3 regions of the Neobacillus sp. SAB-20_R2A genome follow, and region 3 is predicted to be linked to each of the others. Evidence: riboswitches for the same ligand, from Rfam matches in the RefSeq annotation. Region 3 holds a riboswitch; each other region holds the start of a gene.

Region 1 (6,943 bases), 1.1 Mb from region 3:
TGTAAAACGATATTAAGTGGTCTTATGAAGAGATCATAAAGCCCACTCGGCCCCGAAAAAGAGGCCGAGTGGCTTTTTTAAATAGCGCACTAGGTATGGCTAATCCTCCAATCCTACCCGTTAATAATCGTCCCACCATTAACATGAACCATTTGCCCGCTCATATAGGACGAATCCTCTGAGGCTAAGAAAACATAGCTTGGCGCCAGTTCATGAGGCTGCCCGGCACGCCCCATTGGAGTATCTGATCCGAAGGTGGCGACCTGGTCCGCCGTAAAGGTCGATGGAATAAGCGGAGTCCAGATTGGACCAGGGGCAACCCCGTTTACGCGGATTCCCTGCTTCGCCAATGAAAGGGCTAACGAACGAGTAAAGGTGACGATTGCTCCTTTTGTGGCCGAGTAATCAAGCAATTGTTCATGTCCATGGTAGGCTGTTATGGAAGCCGTATTAATGATGGATGCTCCTTTCTTTAAAAAAGGAAGCGCCATTTTCGTCATATAAAAATAGGAGAAAATATTGGTCCTGAATGTTTTTTCCAGCTGCGCACTAGTGATATTTAAAATACTTGGCTGCGGGTGCTGCTCCGCCGCGTTGTTGACCAAAATATCCAATCCGCCGAACTCATCAATTGTTTTCTTCACAACATCCTTGCAGTAGTCCTCATTGCCAATATCGCCAGAAAAGAGAAGACATCTTCGTCCTTCGGCTTCTATGATTCCTTTGGTTTCCTCAGCATCCTGATGTTCTTCTAGGTATACAATTGCTACATCTGCACCCTCTTTAGCAAAATAAATCGCAACTGATTTTCCAATGCCACTGTCACCGCCAGTAATAATCGCGGTTTTTCCGGATAATTTTCCGGCCGGCTTATAGTTGGAATCAACAGAAATCGGCTTTGGGTTCATTTCACTCTCAGTTCCCGGCTGATGGTTCTGATGCTGCGGCGGAAACGTCTGCTTTTTTTGACTTTTATTGCTGCTCATTTTCTAACCCTCCATTGATTTTCATCTCTCGTTAGTGTTAGAAAAATGAGAAAAATTATGATGTTAAAAATAAGTCTTAGTAGTGGAGCCTCCTAATACGACAAAGGCTCTGTTCCATTGCTGCGAACAGAGCCTTTTGTTATTGGATAAGATATTATTGGTGCGGTTTGCCTTCTGTGAAAACTTGGAAGGTTATGCCGAATTTGTCTGTTACTTGACCATAGGCAGGGCTAAAGAAAGTTTCCTGTAAAGGCATTCCAACTTGACCGCCTTGGGAAAGTCCTTCAAACATTTTCCTTGCTTGGTCTGCATCATTGGTTGAAATACAAATGGTCACTTGATTTCCGCTTTGATGCTCCTGTCCAGGGAAGGTGTCGGAAAACATTACTTCTGACTCACCAATTTTAATGGTCGCATGACTTACCAAATCCTTGGCTTCAGCAGGCAGAGGATATTCTGGATTTTCAGGCATTTCACCAAAACTTTGAGAGAATAAAACCTGTGCATCCAGTGCCTGTTGATAAAACTGGATCGCTTCCTTAGCGGTACCGTTCATCACGAAATAGGGGATTAATTTTACTGACATGAACATTCACTCCTTGAAATCCATCAAAAATTATTAGTTAACATTTTAGTAATGAGGCCTCCATTGACCAACAGCCATTGAAAACAACACAATTTCTATTATTAACTAATAAATTTATTATAAGACACAGAACGAATGTTCGCAATAAATTTTCTTGAAAAAAGATACAATCATCGAGGATTGGATGGTCCGGAATTTATTTGAGTGTTCCAATATATTTGGACTGCGGCCGGTAGATGGTATTGTTTTCTGCTTGCTCCAGAACGTGGGCTGTCCAGCCAACGATTCTGCTTGCGGTGAAGGTTGGTGTGAATAGGTCTGCCTCCATGTTGATGGCTTTCATGATGGCTGCGGCGTAGAATTCTACATTTGTATAAAGGGAGCGGCCGGGTTTTATTTCCTCTAACACTCTTACGGCGGTTTTTTCTGCTTCCATAGCGAGATCAAGCCATGTATCTTGACCAACCAGCTCCTGTAATTTGGCCTTTAAGGCAATAGCACGCGGGTCGTGGGTTTTGTACACCCGATGTCCAAATCCCATTAATCTTTCACCCTTAGATAATTTATCTCGCATCACCTTTTCAGCATCTCCGGCCGCTGCAATCTCATCCAAAAGTTCAATTACTCCTGAAGGGGCGCCGCCATGAAGCGGTCCTTTCATCGTTCCAATCGCTGATGAAACGGCTGATACTAAATCAGATTCAGTTGATGCCGTCACCCTTGCTGAAAAGGTTGAGGCATTCATGCCATGTTCAAGTGTCAAAATCATATACGTTTCGAGTACCTCCACATGGGCTTCTAATGGGATCGAACCATTAAGCATATAAAGGTAATTAGCCACATGATCTAATTCATTCAACGGAGGAACAAACTCTTTACCCTCCAGCTGTCTTTTCCGGTATGCAATGATTGTCGGGGCGAGGGCGGTGATACGAATAGCCTGTGATACAGTCGGCTTCCAGCCATATTCGGAATTCCCAGCTTCAGCTGAAATGGCTGTTCTCATTACACTCATTAGGTCCATATCAAAAGGGAGCAGATCGATTAATTTTTTTATATTCTCCGGAAGTTCACGGTTGCTCTTTAACTCATTTTTCAAAGCCCGTAACTGAGCATCATCAGGTAAATAGCCATGCCAGAGCAGGTGGGCAACTTCTTCAAAAGAGTAATTTTGAGTTAGCCTTCCGATTTCATATCCCCGGTAAATAAGCTCTCCCTTTTCACCATCAATATGACTGATCAATGTTTCGGCGGCGACAATTCCTTTTAAACCCTTCTGAATCATACAAAATCTCTCCTTCCTTTATTTGTTAATAGTTTATATAATAAATTTGATTAATGAAATTAAATAATTTTAAACGAATTGATTAATTTCTTTAATAAGGAGGAGAATATGGAATTCCAATGGCTTAACACGTTTATTACGGCAGCTGATTGTGGGAATTTCCGCAGAACGGCGGAAATCCTTTATATTTCACAGCCATCTGTAACGGTTCATATAAAACAATTGGAACAAGAGCTCGGTATTCAATTATTTGATCGGGATGGAAAAAAAGTAAAACTAACTGAAGCGGGGAGGAGATATTTGGTTCATGCAAAAAAACTGATTGAGGTTTATCAGGGGGGACTCGAGGACATTCACTCATTTAGTCAAGGCTACACAACGAAATTTTCCATTGCCATATCACCTCTAATCGCAGATACTATCCTGCCATATGTTTTAAAAAGCTATACAAACAAGCATCCTGAGGTAGAGATTTCGGTTAAAATTATCGAATCCGTTGGTATCGAGGATGCGGTATTTAGGGAGGAAGTTGATATCGGGCTGTCCTGTTTACACAGCCTTCATCCTGAATTGATTAGTGAGCTTTTATATAGGGATAGGGTTATGCTAGTTGCGCCCCACGATGGGAGAGATTCCGAAACAGCACCTCCGTTAGACGAAGAAGAGGTTTTAACATCGAACTATTTGTTAACCCATAATCACCCAGGTTACTGGGATGGTCTTTGCTATGCAATCAAAACCAAATATCCAAAAGTAAGAATGATGAAAGTATCACAGGTACACATTACAAAAAGATTCATCGTTGAAGGGCTGGGTGTCTCTTTCCTTCCGACATCAACGGTCAGAAGAGAGCTGCTAGAAGGGAGGCTCTTAGAAGTAGACTGCCAAACCATCCACCTGCCCGAAGCAAACACCTACGCCATCATGAAATACGACCACTCCAAACAAAAAGAATTTCTCGAGTTTATCTCAAACTATCGGATTTAAAAAACAGTGTCCGCCTGAGGCAGACACCGTCCACGAGCGGTGCCTGACACCACCCGTTATTTCAAATTAGTTAAGTATCGGTCTGTCACGATGCTGAGGTGGTGGATTGCATGGCCGGCGATGATGTAGGCGATGGCGCGGGTGGTGACCTCCGTGCCATTGGCGTTGCCGACATTTGTCCAGGCAGACTCTGGCATGTTCTCGACCAGCGTGATAGTTGCTTTCCTGACTGCAATGAAGTCAGCAAGAATAGATTTTAGTGGCAGCTCGCCCATTTGTGCTCCAGCCACATAATCATTTTCGTCAAACCCTGCCAATGGAGTCTTGTCACCGCGGCCAACTCGAAGCAGGCGGTAGCTCATGATTCTCTCGGTATCTGCCATATGGCCAAGCACTTCCTTGATTCTCCATTTACCAGGTTCATAGCGGAATTGCGAATCTTCCTCTGAAATTCCTTCGTAAACAGAAACCGCTTTTTCAAGGCTTTCCTTAAGAATCTGCAATAAATCTCCTTCAGGAACTAACTGAACATACGGTACATAATAATCTGGGAACTCATTGTTATTAGGACGCTGTAGCATTTAAAAAACCCCTTTCAAAAACTCTGAAAAATTAACTATCTTCATTTTAGAGTTTTTTTGAAATTAATACCATAAAAAAGAGCTGCCGCCTAGGGTGTACCCTTAAAGCAACAGCTCTTGAAATCTTTTATTTAAAGATTTTATCAAAATGAACGCGTTTGTTAATGAAATACATGACTGGGATGCCGACAGCCATTACAACGAATTCCCCAACTGCAGTAGTTAACCATGTAAACAGGAATGGCAGATCGAACGCCAAATGGAGTTCAATCGCAATGAGAAACATCGTAAAGGTGAACACCAACGTATTCACAATCATCCGAGCCCAGATTCCTTTAATAAACCGCGCACTTAAAATCGTAATGACCAAAGCAATCAAAGATTGGCCAACTCCGAAAATGAGGTCATAGGCCTTCATTGGTGAGAAAAATAAATTCGTTAAAAATACCCCTAAAATGATCCCGTAGAGATACTTTTTATTGAAAACGATGAGATGGTTAAACATCTCTGAAACGCGGAATTGCACCTGGGTAAACCCAAATGGCTGAATTAATGCCGAAACGACGATGTACAAAGCTGCGACAATACCGTTTACAACAATCTCCCGCACCTTGCTGTTTGCAGCGCCCGAATTATACTGGGCGTCTAGCATATTTGCTGTTTTTTCCATATTCATTTCTCCTTAGTTTTTTATAGTGGGAGGTTCTCGAACCACTTAAGGTAATATATTAACAAACTATTATATTAATACATAAAAAAATGGCAGTCAATTACAGTTTTTGGGATAATGAGAATATAAACAATATAATTTGCGGAGGAAAACCATGTACGAATATAAATTTGAAAAAATTGAGCTTAGCAAATTAAGCGGAAAACCTAAAGGGGATTATCAGGAACTTATTCATCAGAACGCGAGGAACGGCTGGAGGTTGGTCCAGATTTTTGCGCCGGGAATTGCTGCATATGGGTCTGCGGCTTATTATGAAGCCATATTTGAAAGAAAAGTAGATTAAAGAAATACTAATAATAACTGAACATTATCCATAAAAAGACCCTCGATAAGAATTGCGCCTGGATTAAAAGAATGATAAAATCTAACCAAATAACTTCAAATTTTTAGGATTGTTACTGACTCATCAGGCAAAACCTATGACTAATGTTTTTATTGCATTAGTTTTAGGTTTTTTTATTTTCCTTTTTATCACAAATATTCCACAAATAGGTGATTTATATGAAAATCGCAAAGGTAATCAACAATAACGTTATAAGCGTATTGGATGAACACAATAAAGAATTAGTCATTATGGGCAGAGGGCTCGCGTTTCAAAAGAGACCTGGCGATATTGTCGATGAGAGCAAAATCGAAAAAGTCTTCAAACTCGAAAACAAAGATGTTTCCGATAGATTTAAAACGCTATTGTACGATATTCCGCTAGAATATATGGCTGTTTCTGAAGAAATCATCAACTATGCAAAAGAAAAACTAGGGAAAAATCTGAATGATAGCATTTATGTCTCCTTAACCGACCATATACATTTTGCGATTGAACGGCATCAGAAGGGCATTAATATTTCAAATGCTCTGTTGTGGGAGATTAAAAAGATTTATCAAGACGAATTCTCTATAGGGCGGGAAGCGTTAAAAATGATTCAAACCAAACTTGGTATTTCGCTTCCGGAAGATGAAGCGGGCTTTATTGCGATGCATATCGTAAATGCGGAATTAAACGATGAGATGCCAAACCTAGTCAATATAACCAAACTCATTCAGGATATTTTAAACATCGTCAAGTATCATTTTAAAATCGAACTTGATGAGGAATCCTTAAATTATTTCAGGTTTCTTACCCATCTTAAGTTTTTTGCACAGCGCCTTTTCAACGGTTCCCATTTAGATAGCGAGGATGATTTTCTTTATAACTTAGTGAGAGAAAAACATAAAGAAGCATTTGCCTGTGCGCAAAAAATTAAAGATTATATTGAAAAAGCCCATCAACATGAGATCACAAAGGAAGAAATGGGCTACCTCTCCATTCATATTCAGCGCGTGGTGAACCGAAACTAGTAAAATTTTTTTAAAAAGATAGCGTTGACACCTTTTGAAAGCGCATGCTATTATGTGAGTACAAATTAATATTAATTTATTAGGATTGTTACTGATTATGCAGGCAAAACCTAAATTGCAAACTAGGCCTTATGCTTTGGTGCGCAGTTTAGGTTTTTTTATTTTCATAAAAGGCGGTCTTCACCTGGTCCGGACAGGAAGCACCGCTTAAAGCAAATCAAAAAGTAAATATTTAGAACAGGATTGTTACTGGTCATGCAGGCAAAACCTAAGTCATAAAGAATGTATCAGGGACGCTATGTCTCCGGCTTCTTAATGGCTTAGGTATTTTTTTTACCAAAATACTAGAGGTGATGAAGATGTCGAAAAACGAAAGATTAGCTAAAGAAATTCTCCAGCTAGTTGGCGGTGAAGAGAATGTCAACTCACTTGTCCACTGTGCAACTAGGCTTC
Region 2 (6,943 bases), 2.1 Mb from region 3:
TATCCCCTGAAATGATGGCCGTTTTGGCTGGATTTTTGGCTGCCGTCCTGCGCACAATATCGCCGATGGCCACTCGATTTAAGATGGTGATTTCACTCATGAGCTTCCCCCCGTTTTTCAAATTACTCCTTAATACATGAAATCGCTTCCATTTTTACTTACGTTAAAAAATCTTCATTCCGATTAACAAAGGTTAATTTCTTTATCCGATTGCCTTCCAATCTTACATGTTCAGAATCCTCCTTAACTATGGTTTCAATACCTACTTTAAGAAATGCAAGAATTGTACCAGTTATTACAAATGGTGCACATACTTTCTGACGCCATATATATACAGTTTTCTCCTTGAACAAATGTTATAAAAAAAACACAGTTGTATAGTTTTATAAACAGTTTGATTGTGATGGTAAAAAACAAATAAAAAGCGATGCCGCCATGGACATCGCCTGTTTTTCCACCTAAACTCCTCTTTTATTTCCCCACAAAAAAGTATGCAATTGCGGAAGAACCTTCACATTATTCATTTCGGAGTCCTGCATGACCTTGTCTATCAGTCTTTCATATTTATTAATAAGATGCAGAAGCAGCTCCTGATTATCCATTGTTGACAGATGATCATTACCAACCTGTACAAAGAAGGGAACATCCGGATAACGGAAATGGACTGCTCTGGCATATTCATAATCAAGATCATCAAATACCACAATCTTTAAGCTGAATTGTTGCGCTAAATCATTTTGTGTAAGTTTCCCAATGATTTCATCTAAAATTTCAAAATCCGTCTCCATTTTTGAGCTTGGCGGCTTGGGGGAAATGGTTAATTCATCAATCTCATAAAACCACTCCTGCCACCTGCTCCCTTGGGTTTCGAGACCAATTTTTATTTGATTATCTTTTAGGATCTTAATGAATTCATCGAGATTTTTCAATAACGCAGGATTACCGCCTGAGATCGTGACAAAGGAGAAATTCTTACCGCCGATTCGCTTCATCTCTTCCCAAATTTCCTCTGCTTCCATCATGCGAATATCATTTTTACCGGTGCCATCCCAGGTAAAGGCGGAGTCGCACCAGCTGCAGGAATAATCACAGCCAGCAGTTCTTACAAACATCGTTTTCTGGCCGATGACCATCCCTTCCCCTTGGATGGTAGGTCCGAAAATTTCCATTACGGGTATTTTACTCAACTTCCATCCACTCCCGTCTAGCTTCCGCATAGCTTGTCGGTGTCTCAAACAACCGGACAAATTCCACTCTTGCGCCGCTATACTGATTCTTCCGCTCTTCTTTCGTAAGCGCCTCAGCCATCTTTTCATAAATCCAGACCACCATGTTTTCAGCCGTGGTATTCATTGGCGGTAAGGTTTCATTTAAATAGCGATGATCCAGATGAATTTCAATTTCATTTTTCCAAATGTCTTTAATGTCCCCGAAATCCATCATCAAGCCACGGTCATCAACGTAGCCGCTGATTCCAAAAATGACTTTATACGTATGGCCATGAAGGTTTTTGCATTTGCCTTCATAGCAATGCAAATGATGGGCAGCATCAAAGGTGAATTCTTTGCTCACAAGAACACGTTTCTGATGGTATTTCAATTGACTGCGGTTGATATCTTCATCTATTTTTTGGAGTTTATCGACAATCCGAAAGCCATACATTGCGTTACAACTCCTCTCGTGTGCTTAAATATTGATCAAGGCCGCGTTTTCTTAGTTTACAAGCCGGGCATTCACCGCAGCCATCCGCAATGATCCCGTTATAGCAGGTTAAGGTTTTTTCCCTAACAAAATCCAAGGCATTCAGATTATCTGCCATTTGCCAGGTTTCAGCTTTGTCCAGCCACATTAATGGGGTATGAATAACAAATTCCTTGTCCATCGACAGGTTCAATGTGACATTTAAGGATTTTATAAAAACATCACGGCAATCAGGATAACCGCTAAAATCCGTTTCACAAACACCGGTAACAATGTGCTTAGCCTCAACCTGGCTTGCCAGTACCCCTGCAAAAGAGATGAATAACAGGTTCCGTCCAGGTACAAAAGTGGAAGGCAATTCACCATTTTCTCCATCCTTCACCTCAATGTCCTTACGTGTTAAGGCGTTTGGTGCCAGTTGGTTTAACAATGACATATCTAAAATATGATGCTCTATTCCAAGTTCATTCGCGATATTTTGGGCACACTCAATTTCAAGTTTGTGCCTTTGATTATAGTTAAACGTAACCGCCACTACTTCTTCAAATTGTTCCAATGCCCAAAACAAACAGGTGGTGCTATCCTGTCCGCCGCTAAAAACTACAACTGCTTTATCTTTCTTCATCATAAATTCTCCTTTAAATAGAAAAACAGGACTACTAAAGAAAGCAGTCCTGTTTTCCTTAGTTTTTTAAAGAGGGTAGCTAGAACCTCTACCGCAGGGTGCGGATTTTTTATATGACTATTCGATTATAAACCATTTCTATCAATTTTCAATCTATCTTTCGAGATTTTTTCGGTTTTGTACCCTTTTCAAAAAAAATTCACTCTGACCTTACAATTTTGTTTGTACTGACTGCAACTTCCGCTCCATTGAATGTTCCTTGTCACGGCGATCATCAATTCGTAGATTGGTGCAGACTCTTTGCAAGCCTTTCTGGAATGGGACCTCGTGAATTTCTTGAACAATTTCTAAGAGTAATTTTAAATCCCCTTCAATCAATGTGCTCATCGGGGTTAGTTGATACTTTACTCTGTCCTCATATCGCTGAAGAACTTTATGTATTTCCGCCACATACTCGCTGACACTTGTTGTGCCTGTCCCTACAGGGATAACCGTTATATCAATGATAGCCATCGCTTCATCCTCCTAATTCTTTATATAAAAAGAATATCATATGAAATGGTAAGGACAAAAATTCGCAGACTTAGTTAGCAAATTATCTTTTCATTTGAATCTGTTTAATATGGGCCTGTTTAACGTTAGAATCTGCCAGAGAAAATTTATGTAAAATAGTGTACATCCGGTCGATTTCTATTTGTGTCATTATATTCCTTGTATTGGTAATTTCTTTTTTTATTGATGAAAGCATGGCATTTCTTTTTAAAACCTTTACGTTTTGGGAAGTAACATTTATTTTCTTAAGTGTGCAACGCTCACTAAAAACGATATACGATTTAATAAGGTATTCATCCCCTCTTCCCAATGTGGACTTCAATGCAGTTATGTGTGCTTTATTCTGCCAGACCGGATTAAAGAATTTCTCTTTTTGTTTGTTCGGAAAAACCTGCATCCAATTTTTACTTTTTTCATCGCCAAAAATCCAGCCGCTGTAGTTTTTGGATTCAAAGACATAAAGACCTGTTTCGTGGAGCATGATTAAATCTACTTCTGTGGTTGTTCCATCATATTTTGGTAAATAAAGATTGGTTAAGAGCCTTTTAGGTCCCTTTAATTTTTCTAGTTCCGCAAAAGTTAAAAATTCTCCGTAATTTCCCTTATCAAATAATGTTTTCAAGAAAGTATTCCCACTTGCTTGTTGATAGCTTGAGTTTTTAAATTTTAGGTATTTGGGCACAAAAAATAAGAGTACCAATAACAAAAATAGAATAATAAGACTCATTTCCTTTTTCCTTCTTTCTAAATATCATTACAAGACTATGATACTAAATTTTTGACGAAAAGGGACAATTTACCTATTTTTATCAGAAGGAATTTTTAAAAATTATTATCTTATCAATTCTTCATTTTTATATTATTCTAAAAATAAAACCTCTGGAGGAAATCAGAATGAATACCTATTTTATAGCCGGTCACGCCAAGCTGCCAACCGGTATGGCTGCCAGAAGCATTTATGAAACGCTGACGATTACGGCTGAGATTGATAAGCATTATGGAGTGATCGTGGATGCATCCTGTACGCTGGCTACGGAACATGGTCGTGATTATATTTCTAGGCTGTTGAAGGGGTATAGTTTACGTCATGGAATTGACAAGCCACTCGAAGACTTAAAGAATGGCTATTTAGGAAAAGCCAATCACGCCCTGATTGCAGCGCTGAAGGATTTGTACAAGCAATATGAGACTATGAAACAATGACTATTTCGACGATATCCATGGCGAGTATTTTGGGATGACCATTGCCAATTGGAGTTAAGGGGGTGGCCTTATACCTTTTTATAGGGCCATTTTTTATTTTTTCCCCCTCTGTGCTGATCTTATGACCATTTCATAGGACACTTCCTCTCATCTTTCACTGCCGTTCTGGTCTTATAACCCTTTCATAAGACACTTCCGATTACCTTTTTCCTCCAATTTGGTCTTATAACCCTTCCATAAGACCACTTCCTCCCATCTTTAACTGCCCTTCTGGTCTTATAACTCTTTCATAAGACCATTTCCGCTCACCTTTTCCTTCCAATCTGGTCTTATAACTCTTTTATAAGACCACTTCCTCCCATCTTTAACTGCTATTCTGGTCTTATGGCCCTTTCATATGACACTTCCTCTCATCTTTCACTGCCGTTCTGGTCTTATAACCCTTTCATAAGACCATTTTCCATGAATTTTCAACAACTTTGGTCTAATAACTAACCATCCCTCCATCAACAAAACCATAAAAGGAGCGAATGGTTAAAACCAATCCGCTCCCCCAATAAAAAACCTAAACCGTAACTTTCTCACTCTCAAACGGCCAGGCCGGCAGCATGTTGCTCAGCGCCTTATCCTCACGATACCCTAGCACATATTCCGCCTGCATAACCGTATGAATTTCCCGCGTTCCTTCGTAAATGACCGGCGCCTTGGAGTTCCGCAAAAAGCGCTCTACAGGGTATTCACTTGAATAACCGTAGGCCCCGTGGATTTGCACCGCATCATCTGCCGCTTTATTGGCAAAATCACAGGCCTGCCATTTCGCAAGCGAAGTTTCACGAGTATTGCGCACACCTTTATTTTTCAACTCGCCAGCACGATAAACCAGTAAACGGCTCATTTGCAATCCGGCTTCCATGTTTGCAAGCATTTGCTGCACCAGCTGATGCTTGCCGATATCCTTGCCGAACGTTTTCCGTTGATGACAGTATTTTACGCTTTCCTCCAAACTTGCCATAATCAAACCGACTGCTCCCGCGGCAACCGTGAAACGGCCGTTATCAAGTGCGGACATGGCAATTTTGAAGCCTTCCCCTTCCTGGCCAAGCAAGTTTTCTTTCGGAACGCGCACCTGATCAAAGAACAATTCCCCGGTATTGCCTGAGCGGATTCCGAGTTTCCCTTTTATCGCCTTAGAAGAAAAGCCGGGCATCGTCCGCTCCACGATGAAGGCGGAAATTCCGTGGTGTTTCTTGTCTTTATCCGTATAGGCAAACACGATAAAATGGTCGGCGACATCGCACAACGAAATCCATGTTTTCTGACCGTTTAAAATATAGTAGTCTCCATCCTTCACAGCCGTTGTTCCAAGCGATGCCACGTCCGAACCCGCGCCAGGCTCCGTTAATCCAAACGCTCCAATTTTTTCGCCTTTGGCCTGCGGAACTAGGTATTTATGCTTCTGTTCTTCTGTTCCCCATTGCAATAAAGTCATGCTATTTAACCCGATGTGAACCGAAACTGCAGTACGGAAGGCGGTGTCTCCTCTTTCCAGTTCTTCACAAACAATCGCCAGCGAGTTATAATCCATGCCGCTGCCGCCGTATTCTTCTGGAATGCAAACCCCCATCAAATCCAATTCTTTTAAACGCTGCCAAATTACTGGATCGAAATAACCGCGTTCGTCCCACTCTCGCATGTTCGGATTGATTTCCTTATCAACAAAGCTTCTTACCATTTTTCTTAACATTTCCTGTTCTTCCGTGAATTCAAAGTTCATCGTACATTCTCCCCCTGTTTTTTTTAAAATTCAACTTCGTCACCAGGCAATTTTTTAAATAATGTTATCCGCTTTTAAACGGCTAATCTCCTCAAATGTAAATCCCACTTCCTGCAAGATTTCGTCGGTATGCTCACCAGCCATCGGCGGATGACGTTCAACCCTTGTCTCTGTTCTTGAAAGTTTAATAGGAGAGCCAACGAGCTTTACCAGACCTGCCTCTGGATGGTCTACTTGCACGACCATATTCCGGGCCGAGACCTGCGGGTCGTCAAATACTTGGTCAATTGTGTTGATAGGACCGCATGGAATATTGTTGGCAGAAAATAGCTCCATCCAGTCGCTGACCTGCTTTAACTGGAGCTGGCTATTTAAGATGCTCGTAAGCTCCTGGCGATTTTCGACTCTTGCCTCATTGGTACGGAACTTTTCATCCACCGCCAGTTCGCTTAGCCCAATTACTTCACAAAGCAACGCAAACTGCCGGTTATTCCCGATGGCTATGATCAATTCACCGTCTGCGGCGGAAAATGTGGAGTAAGGCACGACATTCGGATGGTCATTTCCAAGCCTCCGTGGCACCTTACCTGAAATCAAATAATTACTGGCGACATTGGCTAGCGAGCTTACCGCCGTATCCATCAGCGACATATCGATTTTTTGACCATGGCCCGATTTTTCCCGTTCAAACAAAGCGGCTTCAATAGAAATCGCCGAATATAAACCGGTTAAAATATCGACCATGGCCACGCCAATTTTAAGCGGGCCGCTTTCTTCGGTGCCGGTAATGCTCATTAGGCCGCTCATACCTTGGATGATGTAGTCGTATCCTGGCAAATGGCTGTAAGGTCCTGTTTCCCCGAATCCAGTAATGGAGCAAAAAACGAGCCGGGGGTTTATTTTTTCCAGCGAATCGTAACCGAGTCCCCATTTTTCCATTGAGCCCGTTTTAAAATTGTGAATGAGGACATCCGCTTCCTTAGCTAACTTACGGATAATTTCCCGGCCCTCGTCTGACTTTAGGTTGACGGTGATGCTGCGCTTGTTCCGATTGGCACATAAATAATAAGCGCTCACCCCGTTTTGAA
Region 3 (6,943 bases):
CCAAAGGGACAATCAAAATTTATAGTAACGCAGCTGATATTACAGCGTTCAGTTTTGCTGAAGAAACCAAACCAGCTCAAATAAATGCCGTTGATAAAACCATACTGGCAGAGGTTAAAAACGGTACCAGTTTGGAACAGCTAAAGGCTTCTTTTACGTTGTCACAATATGCCCGAGGAGCAAATATTAGCGAGGATTCACAAGTAAGCGGAATAACTGCGAATAATTTTTCAACACCGGTGACGTATACCGTGACAGCTGAAGATGGAACAAAGCAAGACTAGGTTATCACTGTTGTTAAACAGGCGAAAACAGCAGCACCTGACGTGACAAGTACTGTTCGGGCAGGCAATCAGCTAATAAATGGTACTTCGGAGCCCGGTGCAGTTATTTCTGTGAAACGCGATGACGATGTGCTAGGTACGACAACCGCAAACGATACTGGAAATTGGTCAATTGAATTAAATAATGGGGTCATGATTTCAAAAGGTGACATTCTTAACTTTACTGCCGAGGTTTTTGGTAAAGCAGCAAGTGACACCCGACAAGTTATTGTTCTTAGTGCCGTTCAATTAGTTTTAGAAGCAAACCCAAGCAGCGTCGTGGGGGATGGAATTTCAACTGCAGTCTTAACTGCCGTGTTAAAAGACTTAGAAGGCAATCCAATCCCAAATGTAGAAGTCAACTTCAAAACAGAATTGGGGACATTATCAGCCTCTAAGGCAATCACGGATGATAAAGGTCAAGCACTTGTTACACTACTTTCTCCAAAAATAGAAGGAACCGAGCCGCTTGAAAAAACAGTCACAGCTTCCGTGGCTGATGCTGCAAGAGGGGTTTATGCGGAGGATGACATCACGATTCATTTTCATCCGCCAATTATTAAAGGTCAGGTCTTAGATGCCAAAGGTAATCCGATTGCCAATGCACGAGTTTGGATTGAGACTGAAAGCGGCAAAATCGAGGTGACAACGGATAGTCAAGGCAACTATAGCATTACTGTCCCTCGCGCCGGTGATTATTATGTTAACATTCAGGCAGTGTCCATGATTAACGGTGAAGAAGTTACTTCTATCTTTACGCAAAAAGCTCAAGTTCAGGCAAGTGGTCAAAGTGAAGAATACAAATCTGAACCAAAGGTTAGTGGCCAATTATTTGTAGGAACGAGAAACAAACAGATTAAATCTTTAAAGGAAATGTTCCCTAATGCCCAGATCAATGTAAGTGTTTTAAATGATCCAACAGGTAATGTGCAGGCGTCCATTGATTCAGAAGGAAAATATGAATTAACTGGATTTGAACTAAGCAAAACCTACGAGGTAGTGTTCAATATTGTAGTGAATGGAGACCGGTTAGCCGGGAAATTAGCTGAAGTGACTGTTGGAACTGACGGCCAAATGATCATTCAGAATGAGTTAATTGACCCATTTGGATTAATCAAGGATTCTGTCACAGGACAGCTACTTCCGGGAGTTAATTTGAAGCTATACTGGGCGGATACGGCATTAAACAAAGGAAATGGGCGCATCCCAAATACCCTTGTTCAATTGCCGGAATTGCCGAATTTCCATCCAAATAAAAATAACAATCCACAGCTTTCGACAGACATGCTGGATAATACGGAACAAGTTGGAAACTATGCATGGATGGTGTTTGCAAATGGTGATTATTATATTATTGGCGAAAAAGACGGCTATGTAACGTTTGACAGCCGTACAGATTTAAAAACCAATAATACACTTGGGGACAGCTGGGTTAAAGATGGCATTATCCACATCGGTCAAACGATGATGCGGTATGACTTTTCAATGGATCGGGTAGCAGCTTTGCCTTCGGAAACAGATGGTAATGGTTCAATACCGTCGAATCCTTCTGGGTTAGATGGTAATAACTCCAATACACCAGCTCCAACTAATACAGGTGAAAACAGTACAGCGGCAACTTCATCTACTGCAGATGAGGCAGACACTTTAAATGCAAAACAACAATCTGCAGAACCAAAGACGCAAAAGGAATCAAAGGTTTTGCCAACAGGTCTGTCTTTGCCTAAAACAGCAACAAATATGTATAATGCAATATTTTTAGGGTTTTTAATTATAGGATTAGGTATACTGCTTTTTTACAAAAATTTTAGAAAAAAAGAGCAAATATAAAACTAGGTGCCTGGTTCCCACTTTGCTAAATTTACGCAGCAAAGGTAGGGACCAGGCTCCTTTTTAATTATTTATTATTAGACAAGAAATTGAAAATATTAGCCTCCCCAGCTCCGTAAAGCGGGTCAACTCCAACTTTACCGAAATCAATGGCGCTTTGTCTGATGGCTGCGGCGACTTGTGCTGGTGAATATTCTGGATGAGCTGCCTTAATGACCCCGGCTACTCCGGCAACCTTTGGCGCCGCCATGGAAGTTCCATGTAAATAAGAGTATCCATGCCATTTTCCGTCACTGAATTGTGTTGTGGCATTACCTCCTCCAACTGGATAAGAAGGATAGGTTGATAATGTACGATACGTGTAATCACGTTTATCTAGATAATTCCCAGCAGGGTCTTGACGATACAGGCTATCATATAAAGGACCATTATCCCCGCCCGGACCGGCAACATCAATGGCATTGCCGTAGTTAGAATAGAAGGCGATGCTTTTATCTGACCACTCATTCGAAGATGAGACTGTAATAACCCCCGGAATTTGCGCAGGTGCTACACGAGATGGGCCTTTAATGTCTAAACCGTAAGTTGCCTTCCAATAGGCTTGCATATCATGCAGGTTGTTTAAATCCTTTGAGTCATTTCCCGCTGATACGACAACGGTAACACCCTTTTGAATGGCATATTGTGCTGCGCGGTGATAAGCAACCATTGAAGCAGAGTCACCTTTGTCCCCATAGTTATGGGCCATCCATCGCCAGCCGCCAATTGACATGTTAATGACCTCAACCCCATCATTAGCTGCGGCCACAATGGCATCGGTAATCCACGATTGCTGCGCTCCACCTGTTGCCCCAAACACACGATAGGCACGAACGGTTAACCCGGGTCCTACACCCTTTACCTTTCCATTTGCTGCAATCGAACCAGCAACGTGGGTACCGTGGCCATTTTTGTCCCAAGCATCTGTTGTGCCAGGAACAAAGGTTCTAGAGCCTGTCAGATCTGCATTATCCTTTAAATCAGGGTGGCTGAAATCAATGCCCGTATCGATAACAGCAACAACTGTATCATGATTTCCATCATTTAATTTATAAGAATCCCCATTATGTGTTAGGCGCTGCATATCCCATTGTTTATCCCAATAGCTTGGAGCATTTGGGTCAAGAGTTACCTTCTGCCCATTAGGTGTACCCGGGGTAAATTGAATAGCGTCATCGGGGTCTGTTTCCAAATAGGCTTCAAGCTCCCTTCCAGCCGATTGAATATTCGTATCCTGTGAAATTTTTGATAGAAAGTCCTGATTAGAGGAGGCAGCTTCAACGATTCCTATTTCTTCTACAACCCGTTCCACTTTTCCGCCAGCCTGTTCAATTTTTGCAGAGAAGTTTGCCGGAAGCTTTCCTTTATAAGCTAACACATAATGTTCTTGTCCCGCTTCTGCCTTAGGCTTGTCTGCCTGCACTCCGGCAAGCAATGAAATTGAAAGAACTGAACAAACCGATAGAACCGCTAATCTTTTTTTCAACCCAATTCCCCCTAGCAATCTGGTAAATTAACGTTTGAGACGTTATGAGTTGATTTTAGGACAAGGTCATAAAATAAAGTGTCGAACGAACAGTTGGACTGTTAAAAATTTATAGACAGATAGGTACAATATGCTTGTACCCTCGCTAAAAATTTTTCCATTTGACGAATACTGCGCTGTCCAATATAGTATTAATATAAAAATAGAATACCCGTATCGAACGGGAGAGGTTCATAGCTGTTACCCTCTATAAAAAACTATGGATTCATGTCAATAAAGCCATGTCCATAAGGATGTGGCTTTTCTGCTTTTATCCCCTTAGTTTGATTAGAATGGTGAAGGACCTCTCTTGTGAAAGTGCTGGGGCACATTTACAGGAGGTTTTTTTATGTCTGGACGTACAGATGAACAAGGTTTAAAGGATTTAACACTGCTCGGAAATCAGGGCACTAAATACTTATTTGAATATTCGCCGCAAGTTTTGGAGGCCGTCGACAACCTGCATCCAAACCGCGACTTTTTTGTAAAATTTAACTGCCCTGAGTTTACAAGCCTTTGCCCGCTGACGGGACAGCCGGATTTTGCAACGATGTATATTTCTTATATCCCCGATCAGAAAATCGTCGAAAGTAAGTCGCTGAAATTATATCTGTTCAGCTTCCGAAACCACGGCGATTTCCATGAAGACTGTGTCAACATCATCATGAATGATTTAATCAAGCTTCTGGATCCACGGTACATTGAGGTTTGGGGGAAATTTACACCGCGCGGCGGGATTTCAATTGATCCATGGTGCAACTACGGTAAACCGGGCACCAAGTATGAAGAAATGGCTCAATTCCGGTTGATGAATCATGACCTTTATCCTGAAAAAGTGGATAACCGATAAGATACAGCTAACAAGAAGATATACTCAGAAATTCCCTCCCTCCTTTGGTCCTAAGGCCATGGGAGGTTTTTTTATTAAAAAACCTTTACAATATTTTCACTTATGTTAGAGAAATAGAAATTTTACAAATTTACCGCTAAAATTTGACAAAATATTCCTCCTTTTCGTGGTACTTTATAATCATCAACAGAATTGGGGAGAGAAATATGAGGAAATTATCGTCTGCGGTTTTAATTTTTGTATTAACTTTCTTTTTCTTTTCAAGCCAATCAGAGGCTGCCACTTCTCAGTTAATTATTATTAATAAGAAGACAAATACCTTAGCATATTACGATGGAGGCACATTAGTAAGGACTTTTAAGGTGGCGACAGGGAGGTCAAGGGACTTAACTCCCGAAGGAAAATTTAGGATTGTTAATAAAATTGTAAATCGCCCTTATTATACAGGCCATATTGCCGGAGGGGACCCTCGTAACCCACTAGGCGACCGCTGGATGGGCCTTGAGGCAAGAGGAACCTATGGAACCACCTATGGCATCCATGGGAATAACAATGAAAGCTCCATCGGCCGGTACGTCAGCTCAGGCTGTGTGCGCATGCATAACTCGGAAATTCGATGGCTCTTTGACCGAATTCAAAATTATACGGAAGTGGTTATTACCCATTCCGGTGACAGTTTTGATACTATCGCCATGGCTAATGGATACGGAGTAACCGTACCGGTTAATGGAGAGAATCAAGGTACGCCGGCACCACAAATTCAAAACGGCTGGGTGCAAGCAGGTGGCAATAAGTATTATTATGAAAATGGAGCGGTAAAAACAGGCTGGCAGACGATAAACGGCAAAAGATATTTCTTTGATAAAAACGGAATAATGAAGACCGGCTGGCTGACGGAAAGCGGCAAGAAATATTATTTGGATAGCAGCGGTGTGTTGAAAACAGGCTGGCAAGAGATTAAAGGGAAGAAATATTATTTTTCAAATGATGGTGTGATGAAGAGCGGCTGGCTGGAAGATGGCGGTCAAAAATTCTATCTTGATAAAGACGGTGCAGCGAAAACGGGGTGGTTGGAAGACGGTGGCAATAAGTATTATTTTGATGCTGCCGGGGCAATGAAAACCGGCTGGATCGAGGATGGCGGAATGAAATATTTCCTTGACCCTGCCGGCGCGATGAAAACGGGTTGGCTGGAGGACGGTGGAAATAGATATTATTTAGATAATACCGGAGCCATGAAGACGGGCTGGCTTGAAGCGGGCGACAAGAAATATTACTTTGCTAGCGATGGTGTGATGAAAACCGGGTGGGTGAAGGACGGAGAAAAATGGTACTATCTTGACCAAATTGATGGCATGAAGACCGGTTGGATCAATTATAAAGGCAAATGGTATTACATTAACTCCAATGGCGTGATGGATAACACCGTCATCAGCAAGCTCGAGGACTTTGATCCTGTTGTTACGGAAAATACCGGCTGGACGGATATTGCCGGGTATAAATACTTTTTAAAGAAAAACCCTACTCTTGTCACTGGCTGGTTGAACTTCGAGAATAACTGGTACTATCTCTACGTTAATGCCGATATGGCAAAAAACTTCCTCAATGATAGTAATAAGCTTGTTCAAAATTAAGAATCGCAAGGAGAAGACACTTTATGAAGTGTCTTCTTTTTTATATGAAAGGTATGATAAGTCAAAGGAAAAGTTTAAAATGTTTGTAGGTGTATAGGAAAGGAAGGAAGTTCAATGTCAGTGCTAAAGAAGTTGCAGTTTAAGGACCAGGGACAGCCGGTGTTCATTGTCAACGCACCGCAGTCCTACGATGAGGCCATTCGAACATTTGAAGGTGAAGTCCACTGCGAGGCGGTAATGGAACGCTATGATTTCGTACAGGTATTTGGGACAAGCAATGAAGAATTGGGGGCTTTGGCAAAGAGCGCTGAGAAATTCGTAAAAGAAGACGGACTTTTCTGGCTATGCTATCCGAAAAAGTCCTCAAAGACCTATAAAGGTTCTGATTGCAGCCGCGACACTGTGATGTATTTATTGGCAGATGAAGGTTACGAACCTGTCCGGCAGATTGCCATTGACGACGATTGGTCAGCCTTAAGGTTTCGGAAGGCCGAGAATATTAAAACCATGAAGCGAAGTTTTGCTGTTACGGAAAAAGGAAAAGAGCGGACGGAAGATTAGGCAAATAAGTCGAACACACTCTTTCATTCCCATATATATTGAAAAGCTAAGAAATGGATTAGGTACTCAAGTTTGAGTATCTTCTTTTTAGTTTCACCTGGAATTTTGTAATAAACAACCCCATGTATACAATGCGTAAACACGTTTACTTTTCGTATACATTTTGTTTACAAATCCGTTT

Evidence for each region. Region 3 has a riboswitch for preQ1 ahead of queF (preQ(1) synthase). Riboswitches for the same ligand answer to the same signal wherever they lie in the genome.
Region 1: it holds a riboswitch for preQ1, as region 3 does, so the genes downstream of both, V5M37_RS04905 (QueT transporter family protein) here and queF (preQ(1) synthase) in region 3, are expected to answer to the same signal.
Region 2: it holds a riboswitch for preQ1, as region 3 does, so the genes downstream of both, queC (7-cyano-7-deazaguanine synthase QueC) here and queF (preQ(1) synthase) in region 3, are expected to answer to the same signal.

The regions. Positions count from the first base shown of each region.
Region 1 covers NZ_CP145895.1:978,703-985,645, forward strand. The annotation lists gene V5M37_RS04880 (SDR family oxidoreductase) at 114-986, opposite strand; gene V5M37_RS04885 (VOC family protein) at 1,141-1,572, opposite strand; gene V5M37_RS04890 (citrate synthase/methylcitrate synthase) at 1,769-2,857, opposite strand; gene V5M37_RS04895 (LysR family transcriptional regulator) at 2,966-3,844, shown strand; gene V5M37_RS04900 (DinB family protein) at 3,901-4,425, opposite strand; gene V5M37_RS04905 (QueT transporter family protein) at 4,553-5,077, opposite strand; PreQ1 riboswitch class I at 5,102-5,146, opposite strand; gene V5M37_RS04910 (DUF4177 domain-containing protein) at 5,250-5,438, shown strand; gene licT (BglG family transcription antiterminator LicT) at 5,657-6,490, shown strand; gene V5M37_RS04920 (beta-glucoside-specific PTS transporter subunit IIABC) at 6,850-6,943, shown strand, end outside.
Region 2 covers NZ_CP145895.1:3,750,118-3,757,060, forward strand. The annotation lists gene V5M37_RS18150 (AMP-binding protein) at 1-100, opposite strand, end outside; gene queE (7-carboxy-7-deazaguanine synthase QueE) at 459-1,187, opposite strand; gene queD (6-carboxytetrahydropterin synthase QueD) at 1,180-1,662, opposite strand; gene queC (7-cyano-7-deazaguanine synthase QueC) at 1,667-2,326, opposite strand; PreQ1 riboswitch class I at 2,379-2,421, opposite strand; gene V5M37_RS18170 (MTH1187 family thiamine-binding protein) at 2,537-2,839, opposite strand; gene V5M37_RS18175 (nuclease-related domain-containing protein) at 2,922-3,500, opposite strand; gene V5M37_RS18180 (DUF3870 domain-containing protein) at 3,773-4,081, shown strand; gene V5M37_RS18185 (acyl-CoA dehydrogenase family protein) at 4,647-5,855, opposite strand; gene V5M37_RS18190 (CaiB/BaiF CoA transferase family protein) at 5,910-6,943, opposite strand, start outside.
Region 3 covers NZ_CP145895.1:5,847,489-5,854,431, reverse strand. The annotation lists gene V5M37_RS28550 (Ig-like domain-containing protein) at 1-284, shown strand, start outside; gene V5M37_RS28545 (carboxypeptidase regulatory-like domain-containing protein) at 327-2,153, shown strand; gene V5M37_RS28540 (S8 family serine peptidase) at 2,221-3,678, opposite strand; PreQ1 riboswitch class I at 3,899-3,945, shown strand; gene queF (preQ(1) synthase) at 4,067-4,567, shown strand; gene V5M37_RS28530 (L,D-transpeptidase family protein) at 4,774-6,201, shown strand; gene V5M37_RS28525 (DUF3052 domain-containing protein) at 6,316-6,762, shown strand.